3 regions of the Streptomyces sp. NPDC088116 genome follow, and region 2 is predicted to be linked to each of the others. Evidence: riboswitches for the same ligand, from Rfam matches in the RefSeq annotation. Region 2 holds a riboswitch; each other region holds the start of a gene.
The links. Region 2 has a riboswitch for thiamine pyrophosphate ahead of thiC (phosphomethylpyrimidine synthase ThiC). Riboswitches for the same ligand answer to the same signal wherever they lie in the genome.

Region 1 (7,163 bases), on a different contig from region 2:
TTCAGGAAGGGGAAGCCGCGCTCGACCTTGACCTCGAAGCCCGCAGCCTCCAGCTGTTTCCTGGCCTCGTCGGTCTTCTGCCCGGTGACATCCGGTACGGAGATCATTCGCGGGCCCTTGGAAACGGTCAGGGTGACGGTCTCTCCACGGGACAGCTCAGAGCCCTCGGCGGGGGACTGCCTGGCGACGGAGCCCGCGTCCACGGGGGAGTTCACCCGCACCGAGGCGATCTTGACCTTGAGCCCTTCCTCCTTGAGCGCGGCGGCGGCGTCGTCCGCGCTCTCCCCGGTCACACCGGGGACCTCGACCGGGCTGCCCTTGCTCACCACCAGCGCGACACCGGAATCGGGCCGCACCTCGGTCCCGGACGCGGGGGACGAACGGATCACGGACCCCTGCGCGATGTTGTCGTCGAACGACCGGTTGACCACTCCCGGGGCCAGCCCGGCCTTCTTCAGCGTCCGCCTGGCCTCGGCCAGGGGCATGCTCTCCAGATCGGGGACCTTGACGATCTTCGGGCCACGCGAGATCACGATGGTCACCGTGCCGTTGCCCCGGATCCGCGCGCGTGGAGCGGGATCGCTGCGCATGACCGTGCCGCGCTCGAAGGAGTCGCTGAAGTCCTTGCCGATCTTGACGTCGAGCCCCTCGTCCGAGAGCCGCTTCCTGGCCTCCTGCTCGCTCTGGCCGAGCAGCGAGGGGACATGGGTGAACTGCCCGGAGTTGATGTACCAGACCCCCGTCCCCACACCGAGCACGAGCAGCACGGCGACGATCGTCGCGAGGACGCCACGGCGGGGCATTCCCACGCGGCGCCGCGGCCGACTCCGCCTGTCCGGAGGCGTGCGGTCCGCGGGCGCCATCTCCAACCGTGAGGTGTGCTGGACCCGCGCTTCCTCCGGCACGTCCTCGGCGGGAAGGATGCGCGGGATCACCGTCGTACGGCCGTCGGCAGCCGCACCCTCCTCCGCCTCCGGCTTGGCCTGCGGCGGTATGGCGTCCAACTGCGCGTCACTCAGCGCGGCACGGGTCTCACGGACCAGGGCGAGCAGCGCCACCGCGTCGTGCGGACGTACATCGGGGTCACGGGCGGTGGCCGCCGCGACCAGCTCGTCCAACTCGACGGCGAGCCCGGGAACGGCGGCCGACGGCGCCGGCACGTCCTCGTTCAGATGCCGGTAGAGAACCTGGGCGGGCGTGTCCCCGCCGTGCGGCTTGGCGCCGGTCAGCATCTCGTGCAGCACGACACCGCAGGCATACACATCGACCCGCGTGTCGGACTCGCCGTACTCGATCTGCTCCGGCGCGAGATACGGCACCGTGCCGAGGACGGTCCCGGTGGTGTTGGTGACATCGCCCACGGTCCGTACGAGACCGAAATCGGCGACCTTCACCCGGCCGTCGTCCCCTATCAGCACGTTCTCGGGCTTCATGTCCCGGTGGACGAACCCGGCACGATGCGCGGAGCCGAGCGCCGCGAGCACCGGCTCCAGGATGTCCAGCGCGGCCCGCGGCTGGAGCGCACCACGATCCCGCAGCACATCGCGGAGCGTGCACCCGGCGACGTACTCCATCGCCAGATAGACATACGCCCCCTCCGCACCCTGGTCGAACACCGCGACCACATTGGGGTGCGACAGCCGCGCCACCGACTTGGCCTCCCGGATGAAACGCTCCACGAACGAGACATCGGCGGCGAGCGCCGGGTGCATCACCTTGAGGGCCAGAACGCGGTCCAGCCGGGTGTCGACGGCCCGGTAGACCGTGGCCATACCGCCGACAGCGATGCGCGCGTCGACGCGGTAGCGGCCGTCGAGCACCTGCCCGACGATGGGGTCATTGAGGGTCGTATCCACGCAGGTGAGTCTACGAGCCAGGGGCGACGCTCCCGCAGCCCCGGGTCGTACCTCACAAATCTGCCCGCGCTCCCTCACGACGGTGGCGCCCCTTCGGCTCACTCGCCCATACGAGGCGGCCCGCAGGCGGGCGACCGGCGGGAGGGGGGCGGGGTCGCAGGAGGTGACGTGTCCGGACGTAAAGCGTGATGTGTGGCGCACACCGGCCCGCACCCAACAATCAAATCCGCACGCGCCGTACATCACGCAGTCCGGACATGCGCCTCCGGAGGCCACCGCCCCCGCACCACCGATGGCACACACCGCCCCGCACCACCGATGGCACACACCGCCCCCGCATCCCGCCGGACGGCACACACCGCCCCGCACCACCCATGGCACACACCGCCCCCGCATCCCGCCGGACGGCACACCGCACGGGACGGCGACACCTCCCCGTCAGAAGAACGGCCGCTCCGGGTCCAGCACCGCCACCCCCTCCGCAGGCGACGACGCCGTGGCGAAGTGCCGCCGGGGAATCCGCCCAGCCCTCCGCGCCAGCCGCCCCGCCTCCACCGCGTACCGCATCGCCTCGGCCATCAGCACCGGTTCCTGCGCGCGGGTGACCGCCGACGCCAGCATCACCGCCGCGCAGCCCAGCTCCATCGCCAGCGCCGCGTCCGACGCGGTGCCCGCGCCCGCGTCGAGGATCACCGGGACGCGCGCGTGCTCGACGATCAGCTGGAAGTTGTGCGGGTTGCGGATGCCGAGCCCGGAGCCGATGGGCGAGCCCAGCGGCATGATCGCGGCGCAGCCGACATCCTCCAGTTTCCGGGCGAGTACCGGATCGTCGTTGGTGTACGGCAGCACGGTGAAGCCGTCGTCGACCAGGGTCTCGGCCGCGTCGAGCAGTTCGATCGGGTCGGGGAGCAGGGTGCGCTCGTCCGCGACGACCTCCAGTTTCACCCAGTCCGTGCCGAGCGCTTCGCGTGCGAGGCGGGCGGTGAGCACCGCCTCCCCGGCGGTGTGGCAGCCGGCGGTGTTGGGCAGGGCGCGGATGCCGAGGGAGTCGAGCACGGACAGGACGGAGCCCTGGACCGTGGGGTCCAGGCGGCGCATCGCGACCGTGGTGAGTTCGGTGCCGGAGGCGATCAGAGAGCGTTCCAGTACGTCGAGGCTGGGCGCCCCGCCCGTCCCCATGATCAACCGTGAGGCGAAGGTGGTGGAACCGATGGTGAGCTGGTCGTCCGCCATGGGGCTCAGCCTCCCTGGACAGCGGTGAGGACTTCCACGCGGTCGCCCTCGCCGAGCCGCGTGCCGGACCACCGGGTGCGCGGGACCACCGTCTCGTTGACGGCGGCGGCGATGCCCGACGGCGCGGGAGTGAGGGCCGCGACCACGAGGTCCAGTGTGGTGGCCGCGGCCAGTTCGCGGGGTTCGCCGTTCACGAAGACGTTCACGGAGGCGTTGACGTTGATACCGGTCATGAGGGCTTCTCCTGATGTACGGAGGCGGCGGGGACGGAGGCCGCGGAGTAGGAGTCGGGGGAGAAACGGCGGGGCGTGAACGGCCGGGCCTCGTCCGGCAGTTCGCCCGTGGTCAGTGCGTCGGCCATCGCGTCGCCGGTGACGGGCGTGAGAAGGACGCCGTTACGGAAGTGGCCGGTGGCCAGGTGCAGTCCCGGCAGCGCGGTGGGCCCGAGCAGCGGTGCGTTGTCCGGCGACCCGGGGCGCAGCCCGGCGAGGGTCTCGGTGAGCGGCAGCTCGGTGATGCCGGGGACCAGTTCGTGGGCGTCGCGCAGCAGCTCGTACACCCCGCCCGCGGTGACCGTGCTGTCCCAGCCGAGATCTTCGCTGGTGGCGCCGATGACCAGCTCGCCGTTGGCGCGCGGGACGAGGTAGATGTGGCTGCCGCGCACCACCGCCCGTACCGTCCGGGACAGGAAGGGCGCGTACGGGCGGGGGACGGTCAGCCGCAGGACCTGGCCCTTGACGGGCCGTACCGGCGGCGTGATGTTGTCCGGTACGCCCGAGAGCCTGCCGCTGAGGCTGCCGCCCGCCAGCACTACCTGGTCGGCGGTGAGCGTACGGCCGTCGGAGAGGACGGCACCGGTGGCCCGTTCCCGTACGACGGAGAGGCGGTCGGCCCAGGCGCGGTGGAAGACCACCCCGGCCCGCTCGCACGCGGTCAGCAGGGCCGATGCCAGCCGTCGTGGGTCGATCTGGTGGTCGCCGTCCACGCGCAGGCCCCCGCGCACGCCCGGCGCGAGCATCGGTTCCAGGCGCCGGCACTCACGGCCCGTGAGCCACTCCGAGGCGAGCCCCGAGCGCTGCTGGAGGGCGTGCAGCTCGCGCAGCTGGGCGCGGTCGTCGGTGTCGAGGGCGACGGCCAGGGTGCCGCAGGCGCGGTAGCCGGTGTCCTGGCCACTGGCCTCCTCCAGCTCCGCGACAAAGCCGGGGTAGCGCTCGGCGGAGGCGAGATTGAGCCCGAGCAATGTCTGTTCGCCGTAGTGGAGTTCGGTGACGGCGGCGAGCATGCCGGCCGCGACCCGCGCGGCCCCGCCACCGGGCTCGGGGTCGGCGACGGCGGTATGCAGTCCGCGCTGTGCCGCCCGCCAGGCGGTGACCAGGCCGATGATCCCGCCGCCGATGACGAGTACGTCCAGTACGTCCGACCCCGTGCTCGTACTGCCCGTACGGGCTTCTCGACCGGACCGTTCGGACTGACCGGACCGTTCGGACTGACCGGACCGTTCGGACTGACCGGACCGTTCGGACTGACCGGGCTGACCGGTCGTATGAGATGCGTGAGATGACTGCATGGGCGTCCAGCCCCTCCCTTCGCCGGCATGACCCGGATCAGGTTCGTACGGTCGGAGGCCGCCTCAGCCTCCCTCTCAGCCCGGTGCGCCCGGACTCCCGCGAGGTAGTGTCAACGGCCAGACTAACGCCCTGTCCCCGGGCGCAGCAGGGGAGCGTTGGCCGAGGCCCGTTCGCCGGGCGGACACGCCCCAGGGCTCCGTCGTCGCCGCTCTCGCAGGCATCCGCGCCGGGCTGGACGAGCGGCTCCTTTCCTGACGAATCATCAGCTGTCTAAGGTGATCGGGTGAGCGAGCAGCGGATGCGGACGGATCAAGATCAGGGCCAGGACCAGGGCCAGGGCCAGAGCCACAGCCAGGGGCAGGAGCAGAGCCCGCGGCGGACGGAACAGCCGCGCGTGGTGATCGTCGGCGCGGGCATGGCCGGCGTACAGACCGCGGTGGCCCTGCGGGAGAAGGGCTACGGCGGCCCGGTCACCCTGATCGGCGCCGAACCGCACCCGCCCTACGACCGGCCGCCGCTCTCCAAGGCGGTGCTGCTCGGACAGGCGGCCGGCTCGGCCTTCGACATCGACTTCGAGGGGCTCACCGTCGACCTGCGGCTGGGGCTGGAAGTGACCGGGCTGCGGGCGTCCGCGCGGGAACTCGACACCCCCGCCGGTCCCGTTCCGTACGACATCCTGGTCATCGCCACCGGAGCCGAGCCGGTTCCGCTGCCCGGCACCGAGGACCTCGCCCACGTCCACCTGCTGCGCACACTGGACGACGCGGAACGGCTGCGCCCCATCCTGGAGCAGCGGCAGGAGATCGTGGTCGTGGGAGCGGGGTGGATCGGCGCCGAGTTCGCGACGGCCGCCCGTACGGCGGGTTGTGTCGTGACGGTGGTGGAGGCGGCGGACGCGCCGTTCGCGGGCGCCCTGCCCGCCGAGGTCGCCGCGCCCATGGCCGACTGGTACGCCGAGAGCGGGGCGGAACTGCTGACGCACGCGCGCGTGGCGGGCGTCGAACCCGGCACGGTCGTCCTCGCGGACGGCCGGCAGCTGCCGGCCGACGCGGTGGTCGTCGGCATCGGGGCACGGCCCGCGACAGGCTGGCTCGCCGGCTCGGGCATCGCCCTCGGCCCGGACGGTTCGGTCACGGCGGACGAACGGCTGCGGACCTCGCTGCCCGAGGTGTACGCGGTGGGCGACTGCGCCTCCTTCCCGTCCACCCGCTACGGCGAGCGGCTGCTGGTACACCACTGGGACAACGCGCTCCAGGGCCCGCGTACGGTCGCCGCCCAGGTGATCGGCGAGACCGAGCAGGTCTACGACCCGGTGCCGTACTTCTGGTCCGAGCAGTTCGGCCGCTTCGTGCAGTACGCGGGCCATCACGAGTTCGCCGACACACTGGTGTGGCGCGGCGATCCGGCGGGGGCGGCCTGGTCGGTGGTGTGGCTGCGCGGAGAGGTGCTGGTGGGACTGCTGGCGGTGGGCAGGCCCAGGGACCTCGCGCAGGGCCGCAAACTGATCGACACGGGCGCGCGGCTGGACCGGGAACGGGCCGCGGATCCGGCGGTGCCGCTGCGGAAGGCTGTTGTCTGACCGTTCGGTGACGGTGACGGTGAGCGACTGCGATGGGCTCACCACACGCGGTGACCCATCACATGCGGTGACCCACCACGCTCTCGGCGCAGGACGGCCACGTCCGGGGTGCCTCGGGTACCGTCTGTCAGTCCTAGATGGCAGGCTTGTCCTGTGACCGAGATTGACGCAAAGATCGATGCTCTCGTCCCCGCCTGGCTTCACCTGCCCGACATCGCGGAAATGCTCGATGTCGAGGTGACGCGTGTGCGGCAGCTGGTGAAGGAAGGCCAGCTGATCGCGGTGCGCCGCGGCGAGAACAGGACGCTCCAGGTGCCTGCCGCCTTCATTGACGGCAACAAGGTCGTCAAGGGCCTGGCCGGGACCTTGACGCTCCTGAGGGACGACAGCTTCACCGACGAAGAGATGCTTGAGTGGCTCTTCACCCCCGACCCCACCCTGCCGGGCACGCCCGCGCAGGCACTCAGTGAGAATCGCGGCACGGAGGTGAAGCGCCGGGCCCAGGCGCTCGCCGTCTGACGAGACCATCACTCGCGGTGTACGGCGACGCCATGACCGCGCCGCGCGGTCATCACTCGCCGTGCACCGCCGACCAACGGGGGACCTTCTTTCATGCCCACGGCTCATGCGTCGCTGTCCGATGCCCGGCTCTACCTCTGTACGGACGCCCGCAAACGGCAGGGGGACCTTCCCGCGTTCCTCGATGCCGTACTCACCTCGGGCGTGGACATCGTGCAGCTGCGGGACAAGGGCATGGAGGCGGCCGAGGAGCTGGATCACCTCCAGGTCTTCGCCGACGCCTGCCGCCGCCACGGCAAGCTGCTGGCCGTGAACGACCGCGCCGATGTGGCGCATGCCATCGGCTCCGACGTACTGCATCTGGGACAGGGAGACCTGCCCGTCCCGGCGGCCCGAGCGATCCTCGGG
Region 2 (7,163 bases):
TTTGTGCGATCTTTTTGGGCGGGGCCTCAGGGTTCCTCGGGTCCGCTCAGGTTCCTCCGGTTCCTTGGTCCCCCAGGAGTGTGGTGGCGCGCGGGGGCGGCCCCCGCGGGCGGGCGTTCGCCCGTCAGCACGCCTGGGGGTGACCTTTGGCCACAGCTCCACCCACCGCGGCTCCTACCTTGATCGGTTCGGTGCAGCGGGCTCTGCGCCTGTTGGAGTCGGCGGGCTCCCATCCGGACGGAGCGCCCGCGAAACAGCTCGCGCGTGAGACCGGACTCCATCTCCCCACCGCCTACCACCTGCTGCGCACTCTGACGCACGAGGGCTATCTCCGCCGGGAGAGAGGCGTTTTCGTACTCGGTGACGAGGTGCAGCGGCTGGCACGCTGCGAAGTCGCGCGCAACGGTCGCGACAGGATCGCCGACTCGCTGGGCCGCTGGCGCGACGCGCTCGGCGCCCCGGTCTACTTTGCGGTCTACCGCGAGGGTGAGATCGAACTCATTTCCATGGCCGACAGCCCCGCGGCTCCCGCCGTCGCCCAATGGGCCGACCTCCGGGAGACGGCCCATGCCCATGCCATCGGGCAGTGTCTGCTGAGCCAGCTCGACGAGGAATCCCGCCGCGATCACCTGGACCGCCATCCCGTCCGCCAGCTCACGCCCTACTCCGTGCCGGACCGGAGCGCCCTGCTGGAGCGCATCGGCTCCCTGGGGCGGATAGAGCCGGTGGTGGAGCGTCAGGAGTATGTGCTGGGCACGGTCTGCGCGGCCGTGCCGATCACGGTCGGCTCCACAGCGGCCGCTATGGCTATTTCTGTACCCTTCCACCAGCAGGAGCGGCTACTTCCGGCGATCGAATGGTTACGCAGAGAGATTGGATCGCTCCTGAGCTCGCTAACCTTCTCTATCAGTATCTGAAAAACTACTCCTTGTGATCCGCTAGCGCGTACAGCACGATTGCGTCAAGAGGGTCAACGGGGATCATTCCCAGCCAATGCTTCATCTACTCCGGAGTGCACGATGCGCGAGTCGGTCCAGGCCGAGGTCCTGATGAGCTTCCTCGTCTCCGAGGAGCTCTCGTTCCGGATCCCGGTGGAACTCCACTATGAGATGGGGGATCCCTACGCCGTGCGGATGACCTTCCATCTGCCCGGCGACGCCCCTGTCACCTGGACCTTCGGGCGCGAGTTGCTGCTTGACGGCATCAATACGCCCAGCGGGGACGGCGATGTGCATATCGCCCCGACCGCGCCCGAAGATCTCTCCGACGTTCATATCCGGCTCCAGGTCGGCGACGATCACGCACTGTTCCGGGTGAGTGCCGCGCCGCTTGTGGCCTTCCTCGACCGTACGGACCGACTGGTCCCGCTCGGTCAGGAGCGCACCCTCGGAGACTTCGAGGGAAACCTGGAGGAGGAACTCGGTCGCATCCTCGCCGAGGAGAACGCCGGCTGAAACGAGAAAACTGAAATGAGAAAGCGGACGGGCCCGGACGGTGCATACCGTTCGGGCCCGTCCGCATGTCCCCCAGACCGGTCCCGGGGCGACACGAGCCTTCCGCCCGTGGGCCGCCGGGACGTGCGGGCTACTTCTTACGGCGTCGACCGCTGCCGCCGAGCCCACGTACCGATGTGTTCTGCGTCGACGACGAGGAGACCGTCTCCGGCTCCGCCGACCTCGGTCCCGGTGTCGCAGCCGGCACGGGTCGTGCGGCCCCCTGCCCCGCGGTCCCCTGTGCCGCGTTCCCGGGGCCCGCCGACTCCGGGCCGGGGGACGGCAGGGCCGGGGCCGGACTTCCCGGCGCCGAGCGGTCGGCGGAGACCACCAGCGCCGCCAGTGCCGTGGTCACCGGCACCGAAGCGACCAGGCCGATCGAGCCCACCAGTGTTCGGACGATCTCTTCCGCCACCAGCTCGCTGTTGGCGACCGTGCCCATGCTCGACTGTGCGATCGAGAAGAGCAGCAGCAGTGGCAGCGCCGCACCCGCGTAGGCGAGGACGAGCGTATTCACCACTGAGGCGATGTGGTCCCGGCCGATCCGGATGGCCGCCCGGTAGAGGGCGCGCGGGCCCATCGACGGGTCCGCCTGGCGCAGTTCCCAGACCGCCGAGGTCTGTGTCACCGTCACGTCGTCGAGGACGCCGAGCGAGCCGATGATGACTCCCGCCAGCAACAGGCCGCTCATGTCGATCTCGGGATAGAGGCCGTGAATCAGGCCGGTGTTGTCATCGGTGTTGCCGCTCAGACTCGCCCAGCCGATGAAAAGCGACCCCAGCAGTCCGATCAGCAGCAACGAGATCAGTGTGCCGAGGACCGCGACGGAGGTACGAGCTGTCAGACCGTGGCACATATAGAGCGCGATCAGCATGATCGCGCTGGCCCCGATCACCGCCACGATCAACGGATTCGAACCCTGCAGAATCGCGGGCAGGATGAACAGAGTCAGCACCGCGAACGAGACGGAGAGGGCGACGAGCGCCATGACACCGCGCATCCGTCCCACCACGACGACCGCGAGTGCGAAGATCCCGGCCAGCAGGGCCATGGGGAACTTACGGTTCACATCCGTCACGGAGTACTGAAGATCACGGGGAGCGTCGGGGGCGTAGGCCACCACAACGCCTTGTTTCACGTGAAACTGCCGAGGCGCGTCCGGCTGGACGACCTCGAGGAAGGTCCGTCCCTTGTCCTTGCCGGTCGTGACCTCGATCGTCGCCTTCTTGCACCTCCCGGTCTCCGCCTGCTGTGCCCCACGCCCCTGAGGCGTCGAGGTGTCACCGGTCGACGGCACCTGGGCGGCGTTCACGTCCTTGCAGTCGATCTGTTCGAGCTGCACCACCCTTCCCTGCTCCGTCTGCCGGTCGAAGCCGACACCGGTGCGCTCGTGCGACGGCGCACCACCGGGCCAGAGCACGGCGAGCCCGACCACCACGGCGGCCGCGAAGGGAATCAGGACCGCCGCGATGACTTTGCGAAGGTGCTGGGAGACCGGAGCGGCGGGTCCATGGCTGTGCGAGTGGCCATGCGGATCGTGGGACTGCTGTGGTGGGGTCACCGACCGATCATCGCAAGAAAGCTCAGCGAACAGTGCCCCCTCTGTTCAGCACGCCAGAAATGACGCTAGCGTGGGGGCACCTTTGCACACGCGGGAGCTCGGAGCACCGGGCTGAGAGGGCGCTGACTGTGTAGGCCCGGGAGCATCTCCTGGACCCCTGCGCTGCGCCGACCGCTGAACCTGTTACCGGGTAATGCCGGCGTAGGGAGTAGGTCTTATGACCCATCAGGACACACACACGCCTGCCTCCGGCTCGGAGACTCCGAGCGAGGCCGGAAAGCCCATCGGCTGGCACAAGGGATACATCGAGGGTTCACGCCCGGATCTTCATGTGCCGGTCCGCCAGGTGCACCTCACCAACGGGAGGGACGTGACGCTGTACGACACGTCCGGCCCGTACACCGACCCCACCGTCGACACCGACGTACGCCACGGCCTCGAGCCGCTGCGGGAGAACTGGATCATCGGGCGTGGGGACACCGAGGAATACGCGGGCCGCCCGGCCCGCCCGGAGGACGACGGGCTCAAGCACACGCCGTCACGCGGGGGACTTCCCCGGAGCGGAGCGGCCGATCTGCGGGGTCTGGACGCGGTCTTTCCCGGCCGGCAGCGCCGGCCGCGCCGGAGCCGGAACGGGCAGGCGGTGACCCAGCTCACGTATGCCCGCCGCGGCGAGATCACCTCCGAGATGGAATACGTCGCGATCCGGGAGAACGTGTCCCCGGAGGTCGTCCGCGAGGAGATCGCCGCAGGCCGCGCCGTACTGCCGGCCAATGTCAACCACCCGGAGATCGAGCCGATGATCATCGGCAAGCGATTCCTGGTGAAGGTCAACGCCAACATCGGCAACTCGGCCGTCACGTCCTCCATCGAGGAGGAGGTGGAGAAGATGACATGGGCGACCCGCTGGGGCGCCGACACGGTCATGGACCTCTCCACCGGCCGCAATATCCACACCACCCGCGAGTGGGTGCTGCGCAACTCCCCCGTGCCCATCGGCACCGTGCCCCTCTACCAGGCGCTCGAAAAGGTCGACGGCAAGGCCGAGGAGCTGACCTGGGACATCTACAAGGACACGGTCATCGAGCAGGCCGAGCAGGGCGTCGACTACATGACGGTCCACGCCGGTGTGCTGCTGCGGTACGTGCCGCTGACGGCCCGCCGTAAAACGGGCATCGTCTCGCGCGGCGGCTCGATCATGGCCGCGTGGTGCCTCGCGCACCACAAGGAGTCGTTCCTGTACGAGAACTTCGAGGAGCTGTGCGAGATCCTCGCGGCGTACGACGTGACGTACTCCCTGGGTGACGGCCTGCGGCCGGGATCCATCGCGGACGCCAACGACGAGGCGCAGTTCGCCGAGCTGCGCACACTGGGGGAACTGAACTCGACGGCCAAGCGGCTGGGTGTACAGACGATGATCGAAGGCCCGGGACATGTCCCGATGCACAAGATCAAGGAGAACATCGACCTTCAGCAGGAGATCTGCGAGGAGGCGCCGTTCTACACACTCGGCCCGCTGACGACGGATGTGGCTCCGGCGTACGACCACATCACCTCCGGCATCGGGGCAGCGATGATCGCGTGGTGGGGCACGGCGATGCTCTGCTACGTCACGCCCAAGGAACACCTCGGCCTGCCGGACCGCGACGACGTCAAGACGGGTGTCATCACCTACAAGATCGCGGCTCATGCGGCGGACCTCGCCAAGGGGCACCCGGGGGCACAGGACTGGGACGACGCACTCTCGGACGCGCGGTTCGAGTTCCGCTGGGAGGACCAGTTCAATCTGGCTCTCGATCCGGACACGGCGCGGGAGTTCCACGACGAGACCCTGCCGGCTGAACCGGCGAAGACCGCGCACTTCTGCTCGATGTGCGGGCCCAAGTTCTGCTCGATGAAAATCAGCAGGAGCATCACGGAGCAGTTCGCTCCTGACCTGGCAACCTCTGCTTCGGCCGAGGAAGTGGAGGCAGGGATGCTGGAGAAGTCCAAGGAGTTCGCGGCGAGCGGCAACCGCGTGTACCTCCCCCTGGCCGACTGAGCGCGGCAGCGGGGCACCGCGGAGCGGCTGGGAGCCGCCAGGGACCGGGGCACGGGCCGGAGCTACTCCGGCTTGTGCTCCGGCCCGCCGAAGTCGGGGCTGGTGAAGTCCGGGCTGGAGAACGTCGGGCGCCGGCCGGCGGTGGAGCCCTCGCCGGGGCTGGAGTAGTTCGGGCGGCTGTAGCCGATCGTGGGGAGGCTCTTCACCGAGCGGGGCGGCCCCGGGGCGGCCGGGTCGGAGCTGGGGTCGGCCAGGGCGGCCCGGAGGAAGGGCAGGATGCCCCGCTCCAGCAGGGCGTGGCGCCAGGCTTCTCGTGCCCGGCCCACCTCGTCCGGCAGTTCCCCGCCACCCGGTTCCTCGGCCGGGAGCTGGGTCGCTCCGTTGCGCAGGGCCGTGATCAGCAGGCCGACCGCGGCGGCCAGGATGCCTACCACGGTGATGGCACCGAAGAACCAGCCGACGGCCAGCATGCTGTTGGCGAAGGCGGGCGCCGGATCCAGTGCTTTGAGGAGGTAGCCGACGAGCAGGAAGATCGCCGCCGCGGTACCTCCGAGAACCGGCACCAGCACGGTGATGACGGCTGCGAACCCCGCGCCGGATCCCGTCCCTTCGCTCTTGTCCGGCTCCAGGACGGAATCGCGGACTGAGGCGGCGGAGGCCGGTGAGCGGGATTCCTCGCGAATCGTCGCGTAATGCTCGTACTCGGCGGCGGCGGCCGTGCTGATCAGCGCCGTGGCGTTCAGGGCCATGGTGCGCAGTTGCTCGGCGTTGAGCCGCTTCCCGACCTCGGCGAGGTCGGGACGGTCATGCGCGTTGCGTAGTGCGTCGTCGAGGATCCGCTCGAAATCCGCGCGATCCTCGCTCAGCAGGTGCGGAGCGCTGTTCATATGCATCCCCCGATACTCCGTAAGGCCGACTCGCCCGTGTGGAACGGGCAGTTGGCGGAAACGGAGGAGAGCCTGCTACGGATAAGCCGATGGTAGAGCTGTTTCGGCTCGACGTGACAGGGGGTTTGCGTAAATCACACGTCCGCGTGGATTCAGTTGTCCAGCGGAAGCTGTACCACCAGCAGCTTTCCCGCCATCGTGACGCCACCGTCCATGGCGATGGCAAGTCCGTCGGCATATACGTGCGGCCCTTCCACCGCCGGGCCCGAGTCGTCTTCGTCGTCCGACGCGTCTTCTGTGCCGACTTCGCCGAGGAGATAGGGAATCGGACTGTGGCCGTGGACGACCCGGTGGCCGCCGTACCGGGAGAGCAGTTCCTGAACGGCCTGCGGGCCGCCCTCGTCACGGAACGCGAAGCGTTTGGTGAGCTTGCGGAACAAATCCCAGCATTCGTCGGCGTCATTGCGGGTGAGGATTTGATGAACGGTCTCGTTCACGTCCTCGATGGTGGATCCGTAGTCCAGATAAGCCGTGGTGTCGGAGTGCATCAGCAGATGCCCGTCCTGCTCGACGACCGCGTCGAGCCGGGACATCCACTGGAGATGGACATCCTGGAGGCGCTCCATGTCGGTGCGCTGGCCGCCGTTGAGGAGCCACGCGGCCTGGAAGGTGGCGGTACCCGCACCGGAGTTGACGTGGGTGTCGCCGAACCGCTTCGCGCCGATGAGCAGCAGTTCGTGATTGCCCATCAGGGCCTTGCAGTAGCCGCCGGCGGCGGCCGCCTCGGCGGAGAGCCGCATGACGAGGTCGATGACGCCGATGCCGTCGGGGCCGCGGTCGGTGAAGTCGCCGAGGAACCAGAGACGGGCGTTGCCCGCCGCCCAGTGGCCGTCCGCGTCGATGAGGTTCTGCTCGGACAGCGCGGCGACGAGCTCGGCGAGGTAGCCGTGTACGTCGCCGACGACATAGAGCGGGCCGTGACCGTCGGGCCCGCTCGTCTCGGCGGCGGCCACGGGCACTTGGAGCGTGTCCCCGCGGTTGATCACCGGCAGATCGCGTGCGGTGGGCGTGTAGCCCTCCGGCGGCTCGTTGTTCGGGACCGCGTTGCCGGGATGCCCCGACGGGCCACCGGCAACGGGGCCCGTCTCCCCGGGCTCTCCTGACTGCACGGGAACCTGGGC
Region 3 (7,163 bases), on a different contig from region 2:
GCTGGGGAGCGGACGGTACGAGACGCTCGTGTGCGCAGGGCGGATGGACGGACTGCCCGTCCTCACCTTCACGGCCCCGTGGAGAGCGGACGAGGTGGCCCCGGTCCCGCCCTCTCGCGCGTACGTGCGTTTCCTCGCCTCCGGCCTGCTTGATGCGGGGGCCTGGGACGTGGACGCCGTGGCGGCCTACGTCGCCGCCTCGCGGGGGGCCGCCGGACATTGGTCGGAACAGGCGATCCGGGACCTGATCACGGAGTGATCCGCAGCTCATTCGTTCTGAGCGGCGATGTCGGCCGGGCCGTCCGTGGGCCGTCCGTGGGCCGTCCGACGGGGCCAACGATGACCAATGACGACCGCCTACGACCACCGACGACCCCTGAGGATCTGCTGCCAAGCTGGTCACCGCGCGGGGTCTGCGACACTGGACGGACCATGCCTGTACCCGGAGAACTCACTTTCGTCGCGCCCCGCGGAGCCAAGAAGCCCCCGCGCCATCTCGCCGACCTCACGCCCGCCGAACGCCGCGAGGCCGTCGCCGCGATCGGCGAGAAGGCGTTCCGCGCCAAGCAGCTGTCGCAGCACTACTTCGCGCGCTACGCACACGACCCCGAGCAGTGGACCGACATCCCGGCCGCCGCGCGCCAGAAGCTCGCGACGGAGCTGCTGCCCGAGCTGATGTCGGTGGTGCGGCACATCTCGTGCGACGACGACGCCACCCGTAAGACGCTCTGGCGGCTGCACGACGGCACGCTGGTCGAGTCCGTGCTGATGCGCTATCCGGACCGGGTCACGATGTGCATCTCGTCCCAGGCGGGCTGCGGGATGAACTGCCCGTTCTGCGCCACCGGGCAGGCCGGTCTGGACCGTAATCTGTCCACCGCCGAGATCGTGCACCAGATCGTCGACAGCATGCGCGCCCTGCGCGACGGCGAGGTCCCGGGCGGTACCTCGCGGCTGTCCAACATCGTCTTCATGGGCATGGGCGAGCCGCTCGCCAACTACAACCGGGTGGTCGGGGCGATCCGCCGGCTCACCGACCCCGAGCCCGACGGCCTGGGCCTCTCGCAGCGAGGGATCACCGTCTCGACGGTCGGTCTGGTGCCGGCGATGCTGCGCTTCGCGGACGAGGGGTTCAAGTGCCGGCTCGCGGTCTCCCTGCACGCGCCCGACGACGAGCTGCGCGACACGCTGGTCCCGGTCAACACGCGCTGGAAGGTCCGGGAAGTGCTGGACGCCGCCTGGGAGTACGCGGAGAAGTCCGGCCGCCGGGTCTCCATCGAGTACGCCCTGATCCGGGACATCAACGACCAGGCCTGGCGCGGCGACCGGCTGGGCCGGCTGCTCAAGGGCAAGCGGGTGCACGTCAATCTGATCCCGCTCAACCCGACGCCCGGCTCGAAGTGGACCGCCTCGCGTCCTGAGGACGAGAAGGCGTTCGTGGACGCGATCGCGGCGCACGGCGTGCCGGTGACCGTACGGGACACCCGGGGCCAGGAGATCGACGGAGCGTGCGGACAGCTGGCGGCGTCCGAGCGCTGAGGGCGGGCCGAAGGCCGGGACGCTGACGGGGAGAGGCCGAAAAAAGCCCTCCATGTACCCTGGGTTCGAACGCATTACATATTTCCGACAGGGGAGCGCCACAGCGCTGAGAGTGCGGCACATGTCCGTGAGAGCGGGCAGCGGCCGCAGACCCTCTGAACCTTGCCCAGGTCATTCTGGGTAGGAAGTTCGGTCATCACTCAAGCTGTTGCGCCCTGCCCGCGGCCCGTTCCGTACGGACCCCGGGCAGGGCCGCGTCTTCTCCTGGACATCCCAGGAGGAAATCAGTGAGCACCACCAGCATCAGACGGATGGCGGTCGGCGCGGTGGCCGCCGCGCTCGGTGTCTCGACGCTCGCCGCCTGCGGCGGCTCCGGCGGTTTTGGGGCGTCCGACGACAGCGGTTCCGGGTCCAGGACCGTCACCCTCGTCAGCCATGACTCGTTCGCGGCCTCCCCCTCCGTACTGAAGGCGTTCACCCAGCAGACCGGCTACAAGGTCAAGGTGCTCAAGAGCGGCGACGCCGGGGCGGCGCTCAACAAGGAGATCCTGACCAAGGGTTCGCCGCAGGGCGACGTCTTGTTCGGCGTCGACAACACCCTGCTCTCGCGCGCCCTCGACAACGGTCTCTTCACTCCGTACCGGGCGAAGGGCCTCGACCAGGTCGACGCCGGTGCGCAACTCGACAAGGACAAGCACCGGGTCACCCCGATCGACACCGGCGACCTCTGCGTCAACTACGACAAGAAATATTTCGCGGACAAGAAGCTCGCGCCGCCGCGGTCCTTCGACGACCTGGTCAAGCCCCAGTACAAGAACCTGCTCGTCACCGAGAACGCCGCCACGTCCTCACCGGGCCTCGGTTTCCTCCTCGGTACGGTCGCGCGGTACGGCGACGACGGCTGGCAGGCGTACTGGAAGAAGCTGAAGGCCAACGGCGTCCAGGTCGTCGACAGCTGGGAGCAGGCCTACAACGAGAGCTTCTCCGGCTCCGCGGGCGGCAGGAAGGCCAAGGCGGACCGGCCGCTCGTCGTCTCGTACGCCTCCAGCCCCCCGGTCGAGGTGCTCTACGCGAAGCCACGTCCGAAGGAGGCCCCGACCGGAGTGTCGACCGGAACGTGCTTCCGGCAGACCGAGTTCGCCGGGCTGCTGGACGGCGCGAAGAACGAGGCCGGTGGCAAGGCCCTGCTGGACTTCCTGATCAGTAAGAGGTTCCAGGCGGACATGCCGCTGAACATGTTCGTGAACCCGGTGGTCGAGGACGTTCCGCTGCCCGAGCTGTTCACCAGGTTCGGCGCGACCGTCGACAAGCCGAAGACCGTGGCGCCCGACAGGATCGCCGCCAACCGTGAGCGGTGGATCCAGTCGTGGTCCTCACTCGTCGTGAAGTAGCCGACGCCAAGGCGCCGGTCGGGCGGCAGCCGGGGCTGTCGAGGCGAGCGGGGCGGGCCGGGCGTGGGAACGTGACGCGGCTCGCCCTCATGGCCGTGCCCGTCGCGTTCTTCGCGGTCTTCTTCGCCTACCCCGTGACCGCGATCGTCGGACGCGGGCTCAAGGCGGGCGGCGGCTGGCGGTTCGGCCGGGTCGGGGACGTACTGAGCCGTCCCGGCATCCTTGACGTCCTGTGGTTCACCACCTGGCAGGCCCTCGCCTCCACCGCGCTCACCCTGCTGATCGCGCTGCCCGCCGCCTACGTCTTCGCACGTTTCGACTTCCCCGGCAAGCAGGTGCTGCGCGCGGTGGTCACCGTGCCGTTCGTGCTGCCGACCGTCGTCGTCGGTACGGCCTTCCTGGCGCTGCTCGGGCGCGGCGGGCTGCTCGACGACCTGTGGGGCGTACGGCTCGACACCACCGTGTGGGCGATCCTCCTCGCGCATGTCTTCTTCAACTACGCCGTGGTCGTACGGACCGTGGGCGGTCTGTGGTCGCAGCTCGACCCCCGCCAGGAAGAGGCCGCGCGCGTGCTGGGCGCGGGCCGGCTCGCGGCCTGGTGGCGGGTGACGCTGCCGGCTCTCGCGCCCGCCGTCGCGGCCGCCGCCCTGATGGTCTTCCTCTTCACCTTCACCTCCTTCGGGGTCGTGCAGATCCTGGGCGGACCCGCCTTCTCCACCCTGGAGGTGGAGATCTACCGGCAGACCGCGGAGCTGCTCGACCTGCCCACCGCCGCCGTGCTGACCCTGGTGCAGTTCGCGGCGGTCGGCGCGATCCTGGCGGTGCACGCGTGGACCGTACGGAGGCGGGAGACGGCGCTGAAGCTCGTCGACGCCGCGCAGACCTCGCGCAGGCCGCGGGGCACCGGCCAGTGGGCACTGCTCGGCGGGGTCATCGGCACCGTACTGCCGCTGATCCTGCTGCCGATCGGGGTGCTGATCGAGCGCTCCCTCGACGGCCCCGGAGGCTACGGTTTCGCCTTCTACCGGGCGCTCGCGTCGGTGGACGCGACCGGCGGTACGTTCCTCGTGCCGCCGTTGGAGGCGGTCGGGAACTCGCTGCTGTACGCCCTGGTCGCCACGGCCGTCGCGCTCGTCGTGGGCGGGCTGGCGGCGGCCGCGCTGACCCGGCGCGCGGGCCGGTTCGTCCGGGGTTTCGACGCGCTGCTGATGCTGCCGCTCGGCGTCTCGGCCGTGACCGTCGGCTTCGGCTTCCTGATCACACTCGACAAGCCGCCGCTGGATCTGCGGGCCTCCTGGATCCTCGTACCGCTCGCCCAGGCGCTGGTCGGCGTCCCCTTCGTCGTACGGACCATGCTGCCGGTGCTGCGGGCGGTGGACGGGCGGCTGCGCGAGGCGGCGGCGGTTCTCGGCGCGTCCCCGCTGCGCGCCTGGCGGGAGGTCGATCTGCCGCTGGTGCGGCGGGCGTTGCTGATCGCGGCCGGTTTCGCGTTCGCCGTCTCGCTCGGTGAGTTCGGCGCGACGGTGTTCATCGCGCGACCCGACCGGCCCACGCTGCCGGTCGCCGTCGCCCGCCTGCTGGGGCGGCCCGGCGAGCTCAACTACGGGCAGGCGATGGCTCTGTCCACGGTCCTGATGGTGGTGTGCGCCGTGTCCCTGCTGGTGCTCGAACGTATCCGTACCGACCGCTCCGGAGAGTTCTGATGGCCTTGCTGACCCTGTCTGACGTGACCGTACGGTTCGGCAGCCGTAAGGGTCCGCGTACGGTTTCGCGCACGGCACCGGCGCCGCGCACGGCGCTCGACGCGGTCGATCTGGAGGTGGCCGAGCACGAGATCGTCTGTGTGCTGGGGCCGAGCGGCAGCGGCAAGTCGACACTGCTGCGGGTGGTCGCCGGACTCCAGGACCTGGACGGCGGGCGGGTGTCGCTGGACGGCGTCGACCAGGCGGGTGTGCCGGCGCACCGGCGCGGGGTCGGGCTGATGTTCCAGGATCATCAGCTCTTCCCGCAGCGCGACGTGGGCGGCAATGTCGCCTTCGGGCTGCGGATGCGCGGCGTGTCCCGGGAGGAACGGGCGGTCCGTGTCTCGGAGTTGCTCGATCTCGTCGGGCTGCCGGGCTCCGGCCGACGGGCCGTCGCCGAGCTGTCCGGCGGCGAGCAGCAGCGCGTCGCCCTGGCACGGGCTCTGGCCCCGCGGCCCCGGCTGCTGATGCTGGACGAGCCGCTCGGCCAGCTGGACCGCAGTCTGCGGGAGCGGCTCGTGGTCGAACTGCGCGGTCTCTTCGGGCGGTTGGGTACGACCGTGCTCGCCGTCACCCATGATCAGGGCGAGGCCTTCGCGCTCGCCGACCGTGTCGTGGTGATGCGGGACGGGCACATCGCACAGACCGGCACCCCGCTGGAGGTCTGGCAGCGGCCGGCCTCCGCGTTCGTGGCGCGGTTCCTCGGCTTCGAGAACGTCGTGGCCGCGACGGTGAGCGGCGAGGCCGCCGACACCGTCTGGGGCAAGATCCCGGTGCCCGAAGGCTCCGCGCAGGGCGAGCGGACGGTACTGGTCCGGCCCGCCGGGGTGCGCCTGGTCGACCCCGCCGAGGGACTGCGCCGCACGGTCGAGGCCCGTACGTTCCGGGGTGGCAAGGTCGCCGTACTGCTGCGGCCCGACGAACGCGGCAGCGGGCCGCTCCTGGAGGCCGAGTGCGGGCTGGGGGACGCGCCGGGCGAGGGGGCGACGGTGGGGGTCACCTTCGCCGCCGAGGATGTGGTGGTGCTGCCGGACAGGGCCTAGGCCCTGTCGTCGAACCGGTCGACCTGCTGTGGAACTGCCGTCGTGGCGGAGGACCCCGCCCGGACCAGCCCCAGTTCGTACGCCAGGATCACCGCCTGCGCCCGGTCCCTGAGCCGCATCTTCGCGAACAGCCGGTTGATATGGGTCTTGACGGTGTGGTCCGAGATGGTGAGGCGCCCGGCGATCTCGGCGTTGGACAGGCCCCGCGCGATCAGGACGAGCACTTCCGCCTCGCGGGCGGTGAGCCCCTCCAGCGTGCGCGCCGGCGCCGCCGACGCACGCTGGCGCGCGAATTCCGCGATCAGCCGCTTGGTGATCTCCGGCGCCAGCAGCGCGTCGCCGCGGGCCACGACCCGTACGGCATGGAGCAGTTCGGGAAAGGTCGCGTCCTTGAGGAGGAAGCCTCCGGCCCCGGCGGCCAGCGCGTCGTACACGTACTCGTCCAGGTCGAAGGTGGTCAGGATCAGCACCTTCGTCGCTCCCTCGGAGGCGGCGAGGATCTCGCGGGCCGCCTCTATGCCGTTCTTGTGCGGCATCCGGATATCGAGAAGGGCCAGGTCGGGCCGTTGCTCGGCGGCGACACGCACGGCCTGGACGCCGTCCTCCGCCTCGCCCACGACCCTGATGTCGTGCTGGGTGGACAGCAGATTGACGAAGCCGGTCCGCACCACCGACTGGTCGTCGGCGACGATCGCCTTGATCACCAAGGGAGTTCAGCCTCCACGAGAAAACCGCCGTCAGGGCCAGGACCGGCCGTGAGCCGCCCGCCGAGCAGGGCGGCCCGTTCGCGCATCCCCGCCAGACCGTGCCCCCAGGGGCGGTCGGCGGCGGGGCCGGGGCCGTCGTCGCCGATCCGGATCGTCAGCAGGTCGGCGCGGTAGCCGATCTCCACCAGCGTACGGGCGCCGGGGGCATGCCGACGGGCGTTGGTCAACGCCTCCTGCACGATGCGGTACGCCGACAGCTCCCAGGAGGCGGCCGGTCCGGTCCGCTCGGCGGTGCCGGCCCGCTCCCCGGTGACGCGCAGCTCCGCGTCGCCGCCCACCGCGCGGTGCTGTTCCAGCAGTTCGTCCAGCCGGTCGAGCGTCGGCTGGGGCGCGGTCGCCGCCCTCCCGTCGAACCGGGTGCGCAGGACACCGAGCAGACGCCGCAGTTCGGCCATCGAGGTGCGCGCCGTCCCCGCGATGTCCTGGAAGGCGGCCTGGGCCTGCGGGGAGAGACCGGGCGTGGTGTACGCGGCGCTTTCCGCCTGGACCGCGATCATCGAGACCGAGTGCGAGACCACGTCGTGCAGTTCGCGCGCGATCGCCGCGCGCTCCGCCTCCGCCGCCTGACGGCGCTCCATCGCGATCAACTGCTCCTGCGCGGCGCTCCGTTCTCGCCGGGTCTCCGCGCGCGCCCGTACGGCGTCCCCGGCACTGACCGCTCCCAGGATCACCGCGGTCAGT

Region 1: it holds a riboswitch for thiamine pyrophosphate, as region 2 does, so the genes downstream of both, thiO (glycine oxidase ThiO) here and thiC (phosphomethylpyrimidine synthase ThiC) in region 2, are expected to answer to the same signal.
Region 3: it holds a riboswitch for thiamine pyrophosphate, as region 2 does, so the genes downstream of both, ACIOJD_RS00395 (thiamine ABC transporter substrate binding subunit) here and thiC (phosphomethylpyrimidine synthase ThiC) in region 2, are expected to answer to the same signal.

The regions. Positions count from the first base shown of each region.
Region 1 covers NZ_JBIUTF010000002.1:1,054,376-1,061,538, forward strand. Annotated here, with positions in the region: gene pknB (Stk1 family PASTA domain-containing Ser/Thr kinase) at 1-1,856, opposite strand, end outside; gene ACIOJD_RS10965 (thiazole synthase) at 2,295-3,089, opposite strand; gene thiS (sulfur carrier protein ThiS) at 3,095-3,295, opposite strand; gene thiO (glycine oxidase ThiO) at 3,319-4,500, opposite strand; TPP riboswitch at 4,654-4,767, opposite strand; gene ACIOJD_RS10980 (NAD(P)/FAD-dependent oxidoreductase) at 4,941-6,236, shown strand; gene ACIOJD_RS10985 (Rv2175c family DNA-binding protein) at 6,390-6,755, shown strand; gene thiE (thiamine phosphate synthase) at 6,849-7,163, shown strand, end outside.
Region 2 covers NZ_JBIUTF010000005.1:380,496-387,658, forward strand. Annotated here, with positions in the region: gene ACIOJD_RS22250 (IclR family transcriptional regulator) at 147-917, shown strand; gene ACIOJD_RS22255 (SsgA family sporulation/cell division regulator) at 1,020-1,454, shown strand; gene ACIOJD_RS22260 (YibE/F family protein) at 1,585-3,054, opposite strand; TPP riboswitch at 3,135-3,279, shown strand; gene thiC (phosphomethylpyrimidine synthase ThiC) at 3,272-5,095, shown strand; gene ACIOJD_RS22270 (hypothetical protein) at 5,158-5,988, opposite strand; gene ACIOJD_RS22275 (metallophosphoesterase) at 6,135-7,163, opposite strand, start outside.
Region 3 covers NZ_JBIUTF010000001.1:92,099-99,261, reverse strand. Annotated here, with positions in the region: gene ACIOJD_RS00405 (histone deacetylase) at 1-259, shown strand, start outside; gene rlmN (23S rRNA (adenine(2503)-C(2))-methyltransferase RlmN) at 433-1,539, shown strand; TPP riboswitch at 1,619-1,744, shown strand; gene ACIOJD_RS00395 (thiamine ABC transporter substrate binding subunit) at 1,851-2,930, shown strand; gene ACIOJD_RS00390 (ABC transporter permease) at 3,020-4,633, shown strand; gene ACIOJD_RS00385 (ABC transporter ATP-binding protein) at 4,633-5,715, shown strand; gene ACIOJD_RS00380 (response regulator) at 5,712-6,422, opposite strand; gene ACIOJD_RS00375 (sensor histidine kinase) at 6,416-7,163, opposite strand, start outside.